DNA from 3 places in the Pseudoalteromonas sp. 1_2015MBL_MicDiv genome. Region 2 is predicted to be linked to each of the others. Evidence: predicted binding sites of a transcription regulator. Region 2 holds the regulator's gene; each other region holds the start of a gene.
What was found. The regulator sigma-54, encoded in region 2, starts transcription at its own class of promoters, with help from an activator protein. The targets are predictions, from matches to a motif close to GTTGGCACGNNNNTNGNNT.
Positions count from the first base shown of each region.

Region 1 (3,290 bases), 490 kb from region 2:
ATCTGGAGTCATGTTAGTAAGTTCACCTTTACGTAGGCCAACTTGTTCCATAACAGAACCTTGATGCTCGTCTTGACAGTCAATAGTCACTGTTTCAAACGGTTCTTCTAGAACGCCATCTACAGTACGTAAGATAACTTCTGGACGAGAAACTGAAAGCTCGTAACCTTCACGACGCATGTTTTCGATTAAGATACCTAGGTGTAATTCACCACGACCAGAAACACGGAAGCTATCTGGGCTAGCAGTATCTTCAACGCGAAGTGCTACGTTGTGTACTAATTCTTTGTCTAAACGCTCACGGATATTACGTGACGTTACAAACTTACCTTCTTTACCACAGAAAGGTGAGTTATTTACAGAGAATGTCATTGTTACAGTTGGCTCATCAACACTTAGTGGTGGTAATGCTTCAACGTTTCCTGGGAAACAAACTGTGTCAGAAATCTTAAGCTCACCAATACCTGTTACAGTTACGATGTTACCAGCGTAAGCTCTATCAGTTTCGATACGTTCAAGACCTAGGTAGCTTTGTACTGCGCCAATTTTACCATTACGTGTAGTGCCATCAGCACTGATAATAGTAACTTGTTGGTTAGGAGCAACAGAACCACGTTTAATACGACCAATACCAACTACACCAACATAAGAGTTGTAATCTAGTTGAGAAATTTGCATTTGGAAGTCACCTTCAGGATCTGCATCCGGTGGTGATACTTCTTCAACGATCATCTTGAACATAGGTTCCATGTTCTCTGATGGCTCGTCTAAATCTAGTGTTGCCCAGCCGTTGATTGCTGAAGCGTAGATTACTTTAAAGTCTAACTGTTCGTCAGTTGCGCCAAGGTTGTCGAATAAATCAAAGATTTGATCCATAACCCAATCAGGACGTGAACCTGGCTTATCAATTTTATTGATAACTACGATTGGCTTTAAGCCTTGCGCGAATGCCTTTTGCGTAACGAAACGCGTTTGTGGCATTGGACCTTCTTGAGCATCAACAAGTAATAATACTGAGTCAGCCATCGAAAGTACGCGTTCAACTTCACCACCGAAATCGGCGTGTCCCGGAGTATCTACGATATTGATATGGTAGTCGTTCCAAGAGATGGCTGTGTTTTTAGCCAAAATGGTAATACCACGTTCTTTCTCAATGTCGTTTGAGTCCATCACGCGCTCTTCGTTACCGCCGCGTGTTTCTAATGTACCTGATTGCTCAAGTAGTTTGTCAACCAGTGTTGTTTTACCGTGGTCAACGTGCGCGATAATCGCTATATTTCTTAACTTTTCGATGCTCATATATTTACTCAGAGAAATTAAATTCTCAATGATCCTGCAAGATCTACGCACTCATCTGCGTTTTCACGAGATGTCCAAGCATAGGATTTAAAAGGGCGCATATTATCCCTCATTAATGACATGGATGAAAGTTTATCCAATACAAATTTTAAAACTTTCTCAATACTTTCACTAAGTATCTGTTTTATATATGACAATTATATGAATTAAATTTCGATATTTTTTCGAAAAACAGCCATTTTGGCTATTTTTCCGATCTTTTTGGTACTCTTTTGCATTTAGTTTATGCTAATTTTAAGCGATTAAATTATCAGCAAATTGCACCGTGTAAATATTGCACCAAAAGGGATATTTTACGCACCAAACTAGTGCACCACTATACTGGATTTTATAACAACTTATTTTTTTTAATTTATAAACATGCAGTTATAAAAATGGCACAAAATCAGCTTAATAAATGCTAAAGCAATTATGCAGCAATAACAAAACCCCACACTTGGAGGACACATGTCACAATCGGTTTTAGATTTTATTAAAGAAAATGACGTTAAGTTCATTGATTTACGCTTTACTGACACTAAAGGTAAAGAACAACATGTTTCTATTCCTCATCATCAAGTTGATGAAGATTTTTTCGAAGACGGTAAAATGTTCGATGGTTCTTCAATCGCTGGTTGGAAAGGCATTAATGAGTCAGACATGGTTTTATTACCAGATGCAGACTCTATCAAATTAGACCCTTTCACAGAAGAAACAACACTAATTGTTCGTTGTGACGTTGTTGAACCTTCAACACTTCAAGGTTATGAACGTGACCCACGCTCAGTTGCTAAGCGTGCTGAAGATTACATGCGTTCAACTGGTATTGCAGACACTGTGTTATTTGGCCCAGAGCCAGAATTTTTCGTATTTGATGATGTTAAATACAAATCAGACATGTCTGGTTCTATGTATAAAATTGATTCTAAGCAAGCTGCTTGGAACTCAGATAAAGAATATGCAGATGGCAACACAGGTCACCGTCCAGGTGTTAAAGGCGGTTACTTCCCAGTTGCTCCAGTTGATGACTTCCAAGATTGGCGTTCAGCTACGTGTCTAGTGCTAGAAGAAATGGGCCAAGTAGTAGAAGCACATCACCACGAAGTAGCAACAGCAGGTCAAAACGAAATCGCTACTCGCTTTAATACAATGGTATTAAAGGCGGATGAAATTCAAGAAATGAAATATGTTATCCATAACATGGCTCACTTATACGGTAAAACAGCAACGTTTATGCCTAAGCCAGTTGTTGGTGATAACGGCTCTGGTATGCATTGTCACCAGTCACTTGCTAAAGATGGTGTAAACCTTTTTGCTGGTGATAAGTACGGCGGTCTTTCTGAAGATGCACTTTACTACATTGGCGGCATCATTAAGCATGCTAAAGCAATCAATGCTTTTGCAAATGCCTCTACTAACTCGTACAAGCGTTTAGTACCAGGTTTTGAAGCACCAGTTATGCTTGCATACTCTGCACGTAACCGTTCTGCATCAATTCGTATCCCAGTGGTTCCATCTGAAAAAGGTCGTCGTATTGAAGTACGCTTCCCAGATCCAACTGCTAACCCATACCTTGCTTTCTCAGCAATGCTTATGGCTGGCCTTGATGGTATCAAAAACAAGATCCACCCTGGCGATGCTATGGATAAAGATTTATACGACTTACCAGCTGAAGAAGCAGCAGAAATTCCAACGGTTGCAGCATCACTTGACGAAGCACTATCTGCACTTAGCGCAGACCGTGAATTCTTAACTCAAGGTGGTGTATTCACTGATGATTTAATTGATGCTTATATCTCACTTAAATCTAAAGAAGTTGAAAAACTTAACATGACAACTCACCCAGTTGAGTTTGAAATGTACTACAGCTGTTAATTAAGCTGTAAAAAACATGTGTGTTCTCAAGCCCGCTGCTCTGCGGGCTTTTTTAATGGTAAATCAAAGCAATCTCC
Region 1 is NZ_CP012737.1:3,680,033-3,683,322, forward strand. It holds gene typA (translational GTPase TypA) at 1-1,299, opposite strand, end outside; gene glnA (glutamate--ammonia ligase) at 1,807-3,213, shown strand.
Region 1: the regulator sigma-54 is predicted to act here: its motif matches at 1,733-1,751, upstream of glnA (glutamate--ammonia ligase).

Region 2 (3,290 bases):
CAATAAAATTTCAAAAATACTTATTATTCCGACACTTATACTAGCTTTCAACCTTAGCGCTGCTGAACAAGCGATTCAACCTGCAGCGAATCAAATATCAATAAGTGCCGACAAACAAGAAGGCCAATTAAAAGAAAACGTCGGAATTTTTGAAAAAAATGTTGAGATTATTCACGGCAACCGCCGTATTACAGCCGACCGTTTAGAAGTACATAAACGTGATGAATTAGGCGATAATAAACAGCTACTAATTGCAACTGGTAGCCCTGCATATTTCGAAGAAAAACAAACTGACGGCACTATAATGAGCGCCAGCGCAAACGAAGTTCGTTATGATGTAGCTAAACGATTTTTAACCCTTATTGGCGATGCACAAGTATCGCAAGCGGGTCAAAAAATAAATGCCAAGAGTATTACTTACGATATGCAACAGCAATTAATTAGCGCTGAAAAAGACGAAAACTCAACCGATCGTGTGCATACTATTTTAGTACCTATTGAGACTAAAAAAGAAAAAAACGATAAAGGTCAGCCATGAGTACATTAAAAGCAGAACTATTAGCTAAAAGTTATAAAGGCCGTGAAGTTGTAAAAAATGTAGGTCTGGAAGTAAAGGCTGGCAGCATAGTCGGGTTACTTGGCCCTAATGGTGCAGGTAAAACCACAACGTTTTATATGATTGTAGGCCTTGTACCTAGTGATAAAGGCAAGATTTCTATCGACGATAACGATATTACTCTTTTACCTATGCATAGTCGTGCTAGATTAGGCATTGGTTACTTACCCCAAGAATCATCAATTTTTAGAAAGCTTACTGTTTATCAAAACTTAATGGCTATTTTAGAAACACGTAAAGAGCTAAATAAGCAAGCAAGAGAAGACACACTTAACAATTTATTAGATGAATTTAGTATTCAGCACATTCGTGATAGCCAAGGTATGGCATTATCAGGAGGCGAGCGTCGCCGAGTTGAAATAGCGCGAGCACTAGCCGCTGATCCTAAATTTATATTGCTTGATGAGCCTTTTGCTGGTGTTGACCCTATTTCAGTGTTAGATATAAAGAAAATAATAGAACATCTTAAAAATCGTGGTATTGGTGTGTTAATTACCGACCATAATGTAAGAGAAACTCTTGATGTTTGCGAAAAAGCCTACATAGTTTCTCATGGTGAGTTAATTGCATCAGGCACTCCAGAACACGTATTAAACGATAAAACAGTACGTGATGTTTATTTAGGCGAGCAATTTAGGCTGTAACATTTACGCCATGTCTTTAAGCATCTGCTAGTATTAATTATAACAACATAAAAGGATTGTTAGAGATACATGAGGCAATCATTACAGCTGCGCATGGGCCAGCAACTTACAATGACTCCACAGCTGCAACAAGCAATTCGCCTGTTGCAACTCAGTACATTGGATCTCCAGCAAGAAATACAAGAAGCACTCGACAGCAACCCCCTATTAGAGGTTGAAGAGCAAGATTACGCCGAAGATTCTGCTGGTAAAAACGAGCAAAAAGCAGATAACGACGATGTCACTGTTAGCGCAAATGCTGATGATGTTCCGAGCGAATATGAGCAAGACAGTGGTGAAGCACTTGCTAAAGATACGCTAAGTGATGAAATGGCTATGGATGTTAGTTGGGATGAATATATGAGCGCAGCCCCAGCATCATCATCAGGACCAATGCCTGAAGATGAATCTATATACCAAGGCTCCTCAACTGAAACGCTCCATGAATACCTAATGTGGCAACTACAACTGACTCCCTTTAGTCCTACCGATGAAGCGATTGCGATTGCGATTGTTGAAGCCGTCGATGATTCGGGTATTTTAACGCTGAGCTGCGAAGAAATTTTAGAAAGTTTTAATCAAGAGAACGAAGAAGACAACGAAGTTGAACTTGACGAAATAGAAGCTGTTTTAAAAAGAATTCAATTGTTTGACCCTGTTGGTATTGCAGCACGTAGTTTACAAGAATGCTTATGTATTCAGCTGAACCAATACGATAAAGAAACACCCTATATTAATGAAACAAAAATGATTTTAACCGAGCACATTGATCTATTAGCTGCTCGCGACTATCGTACATTAATGAAAAAAACAAAGCTCAAAGAAGAAGAGCTTAAAGAAATAATGACTTTAATACATACTCTTAGCCCAAAACCGGCGGATACTATAGTTAGAGAAGAATCTGAGTATGTAATTCCTGATGTATCGGTGAAAAAAATAAAAGGTCGCTGGGTTGTTGAACTAAACCCAGATAGCATGCCTAAAATCAGAGTCAACAGCCAATATGCAGCAATGTCACGCACCGTTAAATCAAGTGGTGATAGCCAGTTTATTCGCTCGCATCTACAAGAAGCTAAATGGTTTATTAAAAGTTTAGAAAGTAGAAACGATACACTATTAAAAGTAACTAATTGTATTGTTAAGCAACAACAAGGTTTTTTTGAGCATGGCCCAGAAGCCATGAAACCAATGGTTTTAAATGATGTAGCAGAAATGGTCGAAATGCACGAATCAACTATTTCACGCGTAACAACTCAAAAATATATGCATACACCTCGCGGTATTTTTGAGCTTAAATATTTTTTCTCAAGCCATGTAAGTACTGAAAATGGAGGCGAATGCTCATCAACAGCAATACGCGCTCTCATTAAAAAATTAATCGCAGCAGAAAACTCAGCAAAACCATTGAGTGATAGTAAAATTGCAGATATATTAGCTGAGCAAGGAATAAAAGTAGCGAGACGTACAATCGCAAAGTATCGCGAATCTCTAGCTATTCCACCGTCAAATCAGCGAAAAAGTTTGATTTAAGACGCTAAACAAAGAGGGTAATGCTTATGCAACTAAACTTAACTGGTCGTCACGTAGAAGTAACTGATTCATTAAGAGATTATGTAAATACCAAATTTGCGAAGCTAGAAAGACACTCAGATCATATTAATAATGTTCATGTCATTCTTGATATAGAAAAATTAAACCAAAAAGCTGAGGCAACGATTCATGTAAGTGGAGCTGAGTTATTTGCCTCTACTGAACATCAAGATATGTACGCCGCCATTGACTCGCTGATTGACAAGCTCGATCGCCAAGTTATTAAACACAAAGAGAAGCTTGCTCGACACTAATATTATGAAATTAAGTTCACTTATATGCCAGGACTGCAGCAGAGCTGCGGTCCTTTTTAATAGTAAAAAAAGAATTTTAGAGTTCATCAGTCAACTTGCTCATGACAAGCTCCCATATCTTTCTCAACAAGATATTCTCAGCGCCTT
Region 2 is NZ_CP012737.1:3,192,106-3,195,395, forward strand. It holds gene lptA (lipopolysaccharide transport periplasmic protein LptA) at 1-538, shown strand, start outside; gene lptC (LPS export ABC transporter periplasmic protein LptC) at 1-6, shown strand, start outside; gene lptB (LPS export ABC transporter ATP-binding protein) at 535-1,260, shown strand; gene AOR04_RS14295 (RNA polymerase factor sigma-54) at 1,330-2,829, shown strand; gene hpf (ribosome hibernation promoting factor) at 2,856-3,143, shown strand; gene ptsN (PTS IIA-like nitrogen regulatory protein PtsN) at 3,148-3,290, shown strand, end outside.

Region 3 (3,290 bases), 780 kb from region 2:
ACTTGTGTTATTTACGCCAACGTTTTGGCGTGGATAAAGCTAACTGTTTTATTTAAAAAATACATTACAAGGGAGAGAATATGCCAATAAGCAATCTTAATAATATAATTATTGGCAGCTTGGTCGACCTAGAAATTTTAACGCCTACCAGTAGTAAACGCATTAAGACTGAGATGGTGGGATTACTTGATGATAAATTTATCATTTTAAATTATCCAAGCTCAAAACGCTTACCTGCGGCAAGTGATTATTTACGTGACGGTATAACCGTTGTCGTGAGGGCTTTAATAGAAGGCAGCGGTGGGAAAGTAATTGCGTTTCGTCAGAAAATTATGTCTATTTCTTCTCATCCGGCTCGGCTTATTTTTATAAACTTTCCTGAGCAGGTTCAGTTATTTAGTTTGCGTTCGCAAACGCGTATCCCTACTTTATTACCTGCAAAGCTAAAACTAAGTGACGACAGAGTACTCGAAGGTGTTATTAAAGATATCTCATTAACGGGAGTTATGTTTGATGTTAGAAGTAATAAAGAGCTTGAAAGTATAAAAGATATGCAATGTACTATTATGCTAGATAGCAGTGCGCAAAATTTTGAAGGCGAGGTGTGTAGTGTTAAAGAGCATGATGCGGGGATCAGGTGTGGTATTAAACTATTAGCCAGTGAAGATGAAATGAATACCTTTATGAAAGAGCACTTTATTGATCCCTCCATGCTCGAATTCGAAGTCGGTTAAAAGAGATTTCGCTATTTTGCAACAAAATAGCGATTGCCTGCTTTATAGATGAAAATTATTTGGTTATTATTTTTAATAATTAAATAAATAATATAAAACAGTAACTTAAAATAATAAAAGATTACCGTAATCTAATTTCATGTAATAAACCCAACCCAAATAAAGCTAAATTTTTGCTTTAAACCTCATCTAAAATATCTAAATTCATAATTTGTGGTTTTTTAATCTAAATTAACCTCTTGTTTTTATGGTCTATTTTGTTTTTTCATATCGCTGTGTTGCTAAAAAGCAACAGGAAAGCACTTGAAATTTATCCATATCACGATTTTATACTGTTAACCACATGAAAAATAACAGCTTTTAAAAGTTGGCACCTAAGTTGTAATAGTCATGGTGTACTGAACTTAAGCGTGATTTAAAGTGAGACACCTTAATCGCACACACATAAATTTGAAGGATACATATTATGAAACGCATTAATAAAACACTAGCACTTATTGCATTAGCATCTTCTTCAGCCGCTTTTGCTGCAACAGATTTTGATACACTTGATGTAGATGGCAGTGGCACAATTAGCCAAGCAGAAGCATCAGTAGATGCAAAGTTAATGAGCATGTTCTCAGAACTTGATACTGACCAAAATGGTGAGTTATCAAAAGAAGAATTTTCAGAAGCTTAATTAACAAGTATTTATCCTGAGTTGCCAAAGACAACCTAAGTAGGCAAGGAGCTTACGAAAGAGGGTAACAAGGAAGTGAAAAATTACGTTTAAGCTAAACGAAGCAACTTTTTTGATAGAACATTGAAGGATTAAACTATGAAACATTTAAATAAAGCACTGGCACTTATAGCTATAGCGTCTTCTTCAGTTGTATTTGCAGCATCAGACTTTAATAGCCTTGATATAGATGGTAGCGGCACAATTAGCCCAAGTGAAGCGGCAGTCGACACCGATTTAATGGCTGAATTTATCGAGCTAGATACCGACGGTAGCGGTGAGCTTTCTAAAGAAGAGTTCGCTAATTACTAGTTAACCAGAGTTCAGGTTAATTAATCTTTTTTCAGATTAAACATTTTTCACAGTCAGGGATCTTTGAAAAGGACTTCCTCTTTATTATTTAGGAAATTATTATGAAAACATTAAACACAACACTGGCCGTCATCATTTTAGCATCGTCGTCAGCTGCGTATGCCGCCGTTGATTTTGCCTCTTTTGATATCGATAGTGACGGGGTTATCACCAAGCAAGAAGCGCAAGTTAACGCGCAGTTAGTGAAATTATTTGATGACTTAGACACTGACGGGAATGGTGAGCTTTCTAAAGAAGAGTTTGCAAAAGTACAGTAACTCTAAAATGATAATTAACACGCGATTATCAACGATTAAAGCCGCCTTCGCCAGCGGCTTTTTATACGTCATAAGACTACAAAAATATAGCACTTACCTGAAATAGTTTTTCTACCACATTAATGTGTTTTTTATCGATTAAAAACATAATAACGTGATCGCCTGACATAATAATGGTGTCGTCATGAGCAATGAGTACGTCGTCATTTCGTACAATTGCCCCAATCGTTGTACCTGCAGGAAGTTTTATATCTGCAATAGCACGGCCAACCACCTTTGATGTATTCTCATCACCATGGGCTACCGCTTCAATCGCCTCTGCTGCACCTTTGCGTAATGAGTAGACGTTAACAATGTCGCCACGACGTACATGTGTTAGTAATGCCGAAATGGTGGCTTGTTGAGGAGATATGGCAATGTCTATTTCTCCCCCTTGTACTAAATCAACGTAAGCACCACGCTGAATAAGTACCATTGTTTTTTGTGCGCCCATACGTTTTGCAAGCATGGCTGACATAATATTTGCTTCATCGTCATTGGTTACGGCAATAAATACATCAACTTGATCAATATGCTCTTCTGAGAGTAATTCTTGATCTGATGCGTCACCACAAAATACAACTGTGTTATCTAGCATTTCTGAGAGTTGCTCAGCACGCTCTTTGCTACGCTCAATTAATTTAACTGTGTGGTTTTTTTCAAGTGAGCGGGCTAGGCCCGCGCCAATATTACCGCCACCCGCTATCATGATTTTTTTGTAAGAACGTTCAAGTTTTTGTAGTTCGTTCATTACTGCGCGTATATGTTTTGTAGCGGCAATAAAAAATACTTCGTCATCGGCTTCAATGACCGTTGTACCTAGTGGTTTGATTGCCTTACCTTGACGGTAAATAGCGGCAACACGGGTTTCTACATTAGGGATGTGTTCTTTAAGTGCAGACAATGCATAACCGACGAGTAAACCGCCATAATAGGCTTTCACTGCAACTAACGAGAGCATGCCATCGGCAAACTGCAATACCTGTAATGCGCCAGGGTAGTCGATTAAGCGACGAATGTACTTGGTTACGAGTGCTTCTGGGGCAATATAATGATCGATTGGCAAGTCGTCGTTCTGAAAAAGTTTCTCGCGGTATTTTAAATATTGCTCTGAGCGAATACGGGCAATTTTAGTGGGCGTTTTAAAAATACTGTACGCCACTTGGCATG
Region 3 is NZ_CP012737.1:21,207-24,496, forward strand. It holds gene AOR04_RS00080 (TrkH family potassium uptake protein) at 1-37, shown strand, start outside; gene AOR04_RS00085 (flagellar brake domain-containing protein) at 81-734, shown strand; gene AOR04_RS00090 (EF-hand domain-containing protein) at 1,201-1,413, shown strand; gene AOR04_RS00095 (calmodulin) at 1,552-1,764, shown strand; gene AOR04_RS00100 (calmodulin) at 1,866-2,081, shown strand; gene trkA (Trk system potassium transporter TrkA) at 2,158-3,290, opposite strand, start outside.
Region 3: the regulator sigma-54 is predicted to act here: its motif matches at 1,101-1,119, upstream of AOR04_RS00090 (EF-hand domain-containing protein).